DNA from 2 places in the Cupriavidus sp. H18C2 genome. Region 2 is predicted to be linked to the other one. Evidence: riboswitches for the same ligand, from Rfam matches in the RefSeq annotation. Region 2 holds a riboswitch; the other holds the start of a gene.

Region 1 (2,385 bases), on a different replicon from region 2:
CCTGGTTGCCGAAGTCGGAATAGTGGTCGTTGCGGCCGTTCAGCTGGAGCTGGTGCCGGCCGATGCGGCCCTCGTAGCCGCCGTAGACCGAGAACACGTTGCGCGACGGCGCGTTGTAGGCGCTGGACGTCAGCTCCTGCTGCAGCCAGTCGGTGCCGAACAGCAGCTTGTGGCCGGCTGTCAGCGCGTATTCGTTCTGCCAGTTGAACTGGCGGTTGCGCGTGCTGAACAGGCTGTCGAACAGGCCGTTCTTGCGGCCCTCGCTGCGGTCCTCGCTCTGCGCCACCTTGACGTGCGTGGTCCACGCCGACGTCAGCCGGCCGTTGGCGAACGCGGACACCGTGTAGAGCTTGCTGAGCAGGCGGGTATCGTCGGTGCGGCCGCCGCCGTCGTAGGACAGGTCGCTGTCGGAGTAGTACGCGGCCACCCCGGCGTCCCAGTCGGGCGTGAACTTGTGGCGGAGCTGGCCGGAGACGCTCTTGTTCTCGTACGGGTTGTCGTTCGGGTTCGCGGTCGGGCGCAGTTTGGTATTGATCGACGAGAAACCGTCGGTCTTGAACATCGACCCGGTCACGTTGAACGTGGTGTCGCCGATCTGGCCGCCATAGCCCACGGAGCCCTGGCGCGTGTTGTTGCTGCCGTATTCGATCTGCGCATTGGCCGCCGGCGCGTGGCCGGCGCCGTTCTTGGTGAAGACCTGCACCACGCCGCCGATGGCGTCGGACCCGTACAGCGCCGACACGTTGCCGCGCACCACCTCGATGTGGTCGATCTCGTCGGGCAGGATGTTGGCAAGCTGCGCCGTGCCGCTGCTGGCGCCGGACACGCGCACGCCATCGATCAGGATCAGCACCTGGTTGGAGTTGGCGCCGCGCATGAACAGCGACGTGTTGGCCCCCATGCCGCCGTTGACGGCGAATTCCACGCCGGCCTGGCCGCGCAGCAGCGAGCGCAGGTCGGGCGCCTGCGAATTGACGATGTCCTCCTGGGTCACCACCGTGGTGTGCGGCAGCGCCTCGGTCACGCTCTGCGCGGTGCGCGAGGCGGTGACGACGACGGGCGCCAGGGCCTGCGGCTGGGATTGCGACGGCGCGGCATCGGCCGGCGCGGTCTGGGCAAGGCCCGGCACCGGGGCGGCGGACAGGACGGCAACGGCCGCCACGATGGCGGACGTGGATAGGCGGACCGGCGGCTTTGCCGCGGCAGTCGACCTGGAAGGCGTGGAACGCATGAGCAGGATGGAAGAGAACGGCCGGGTCCGTTCCCCCGCGGACCTGTTGGCGAATGGGCGCCGCAAGGGGCGGACGCCCGCGTTCTTCAGGCCGGTATCCGGGCTGACGACATCAGGCAGGCCGCCTTCCCGATCGGATCGCCAGAGGCTGACGAAACCGGATCAGTGGCGCTTGGCCGGCCCTGCGGGCGACGCTCGTCATGAGCGTGTCCGCGGTCGCTTACCGTTGCGGGGGCAGCACAGGTTGGCCCGCGCCGCGCTGTCCAGGCTGGCGATATCCAGTCTGGCAGCGGCACCCCGGCTCCCTGTTTCCCGTTGAACTGCAGCACCTGCGAAAGGGCTGCGAGCACCTGGAACGTGCGCGAGTGTAGGGAGTTTCAAAGTTGGCGTCAATGCGATGGATCAGGTTGCCGATAACCACCGGATGACGCGCGCAATCGGGCCGATCGGCGGCGATCCGTGCAACTTCCGTGCGGCACGCAAGTCTCACCGGGCTTGTTGCAGGTAGCCAGCGTGCGTGCATCGGCTAGAATCCCGAAACCTGACCCTTACTCCTTACCGGACACGACAGGCACTATGCTCAACGAACTCGAACAACTGGCCGCCAAGATCGGACGTGTGCTGCACCATGCGGACACCCTGGCGGCGGAAAACCAGCGGCTGCGGGCGGAGATCGACCGCCTGCAGGCCGAGGCGGGCCAGTTGCGCGCGGACCGCGAAGCCATGGCGGCCGACCGCGAACTGCTCAATATCAAGATCGAGGAAGCCCAGTTGCGCATCCAGTCCATCCTGGACAAGCTGCCCACCGCCAGCGATGCGCGCCAGCTCGACCTGCTGGGCGACGGCCCGCGTGCCGCGGCGGAAGGTTCGCAGCAAGCCCCCGGAGAACATGCATGAGCAACAAGCAAGTGGAAGTGAACATCGCCGGCCAGCCCTATCGCTTCGCGATCTCGCCGGACAACGAGGCCGCGCTGCTGGAGGCCGTGGCGCTGGTCGACGACAAGATGAACAAGCTCAAGGGCAGCGTGGCGGCCAAGGGCGTGGAGCGCGTGGCCGTGATGGCCGCGATCAGCATCGCGTCCGACCTGCTGGCGGCCCGCCGCAAGCAGGAAGAGGACGGCGCGATCCCCGTGGACGCGGTGCGCGCGCGCATC
Region 2 (2,385 bases):
GGGCGTTCCGGGTGGCGCACCATGAACGAAATGACAATCGGCGAGCCTTCCGCAGCGCGATGAAGTACTGCCACGTGCAGCACGAGGGCCGCCTCAGCACTATTGTCTTTGCCGCCGCTGAAGGCGACGACGGCGGGGTGCCGAGCCCGCAACAGCGCGATGATTGCCGCGATTGCCCGGTCGATTGCTTAAACTGTCGAACTGGTGCTGACCGTGGAAGCGGCCCCGGAGCCGCCCGTGGCTGTGGCGCCCGATATCGCGTTCATACCGACCGTGCCCTACGGCAACACGCTGATGATGGCTAGGACAGTGGGCTTGTGGTCACGTTCTGGAACACGGGGCAGGACGTCTACGGACCTTTCCGCTCGCGCGCCGCAGCAGCCTGGCGCCCCAGCGCCTCAGCCGCCCGGCTGAATAGGGACGGCCACGGTCGACACGCGCCAGCCGCCAGGCTGGCCGGTCAGCGTGGTCAGTGTCAGCGGCGCGATGTCCAGCCGCGTGGCAGCCCGCGCCGGCGCGCCCCGCGCATGCACCACCAGCGCGCGGATCACGCTCGCATGGGTCACGGCCAGCGTCGGTCCCGGCGCGCAGGCATCGATCCAGCGCGCCGCGCGCGACGCCACGGCCAGCAGCGATTCACCGCCGTGCCCGGCCATCGCCGGATCGGCCAGCCATGCGGCCAGCGCGTCCGGCGCCGATGCGGCCACGTCCTTGAGCGACTGGCCTGTCCACTTGCCGTAGTCCACCTCGCGCAACTCGGCGTCGGCGGCGGCCTCCAGCCCCAGCGCCTCGGCCGTGGCGCGCGCCACGGGGGCCGGACTGCGTGAGACGCGGGGCGAGTCCCCGCCTATCATCGCCAGCAGCGGATCACGCAGCGTCGGCAGACCTGCCAGATCGGCCGCATCTGGCAGGTCTAGCGCCGTGTTGGCCGGAAAGCGGCCGGTGCGCAGCGCGGCGGTGGCGGGGACGCAAAGCAGGGCGATGCGGGAAGTCATGCGGCGGGTCCGGGAGTCGATTAGAATGCACGGATTCCGAAGGGAGGAAGCCGGTGGAATTCCGGCACGGTCGCGCCACTGTAGAGTCAGACCTTCCCTGCGGGCAACGATCCGTGACAGGACGCGCCATCCTCAAGGAGAAATCCCATGCACGCAAGTGCCATCGCCACGCCGGCCGCCATCGCGCCGGTATCCCTGCCTGTTTCCATCCCCGTCCGCGAACTGCTGCCATGGGCCGTGTTCGGCGGCATGCTGCTGCTCCTGGCTATCTATTTCGTGGGTGTCGAAGCGGGCGCCATGGCGGTCTTCAACACCATGTACGTGCATGAATTCGTGCACGACGGCCGCCACCTGCTTGGCTTTCCTTGCCACTGAGGCAGTCGCCCCATGGTGAGACGTCTGCTGGTCCGCGGCATGGTCGCGGGCTTCCTGGCCAGCCTGCTGGCCTTTGGCTTTGCGCGCGTGGTGGGCGAGCCGCAGGTGGCGCGTGCCATCGCCGTCGAGGAACAGGCCGCCCATGAGATGGGCGGCAGCCACGCGCACGAGATGCCGGAACTGGTGAGCCGCGAGGTGCAGTCCGGCGCGGGCCTGTTCGTCGGCGTGGCCGTATTCGGCAGCGCGCTGGGCGGGCTGTTCGCGCTGGTGTTTGCCTACGTCTACGGCCGCATCGGGCGGCTCGATGCGCGCGCCACGTCGGTGCTGCTGTCGCTGCTGGGCTACGTGGCCATCGTGGTCGTGCCGTTTCTGAAGTACCCGCCCAATCCGCCGGCCGTGGGCGACCCGTCCACCATCGGCCTGCGCACGGCGCTGTTCTTCACGATGATCGCCGTTTCGCTGGTGGCGATGACCGTGGCGGTGGCGGCGGCGCGCCGACTGCTGGCGCGGGCCGATGCGTGGACGACGTGGCTAGGTGCCAGCGCGGCGTTCGTTGTGCTGGCCGGGGTGGCGCATGCCTGGCTGCCCGGCATCGACGAGGTGCCGAACGGCTTTCCCGCTACGCTGCTCTGGCAGTACCGGGTAGCTACCTTCGGCATACAGGCCGTGCTCTGGGGCGGGCTGGGACTGATCTTCGCGCGGCTGGCCCAGCCGCTGATGGCGGGCGGGGTGGCGCCGGCGCGCTAACCGGCCCTTACATCGACGCGGCGCGCACGTCGTCGGCGGCGGACACGAAGCGCCGCTGCCGCATCCACTTGGTCGCCACCCATTTCTCGCCGCGTGCCGCTGCGGCCGCCGCACGCACCGTGCGGCCGTCCAGCTGGCCGCCGTCGTCACAGTACTCGAAATAGAGCGCGTTGCCCTTGCGCGGCAACACCGACAGGCCGATCTCGGGAAACACGACCTCGCCGCCTTCGGGTACGTCGTTCAGGTAGATCACCATCATGCTCACGCG

Evidence for each region. A riboswitch is a leader RNA that binds a small molecule or an ion and turns the genes downstream of it on or off. The one in region 2 is predicted to bind cobalamin.
Region 1: linked by a shared signal. The riboswitch ahead of EPAKOI_RS12920 (TonB-dependent receptor plug domain-containing protein) and the one ahead of EPAKOI_RS25555 (CbtB domain-containing protein) in region 2 are both predicted to bind cobalamin.

What each region holds. Positions count from the first base shown of each region.
Region 1 covers NZ_CP186010.1:2,857,557-2,859,941, forward strand. Annotated here, with positions in the region: gene EPAKOI_RS12920 (TonB-dependent receptor plug domain-containing protein) at 1-1,231, opposite strand, end outside; cobalamin riboswitch at 1,304-1,600, opposite strand; gene EPAKOI_RS12925 (hypothetical protein) at 1,808-2,128, shown strand; gene EPAKOI_RS12930 (cell division protein ZapA) at 2,125-2,385, shown strand, end outside.
Region 2 covers NZ_CP186012.1:45,870-48,254, reverse strand. Annotated here, with positions in the region: gene EPAKOI_RS25560 (histidine phosphatase family protein) at 399-995, opposite strand; cobalamin riboswitch at 984-1,140, shown strand; gene EPAKOI_RS25555 (CbtB domain-containing protein) at 1,143-1,370, shown strand; gene EPAKOI_RS25550 (CbtA family protein) at 1,383-2,117, shown strand; gene EPAKOI_RS25545 (hypothetical protein) at 2,125-2,382, opposite strand.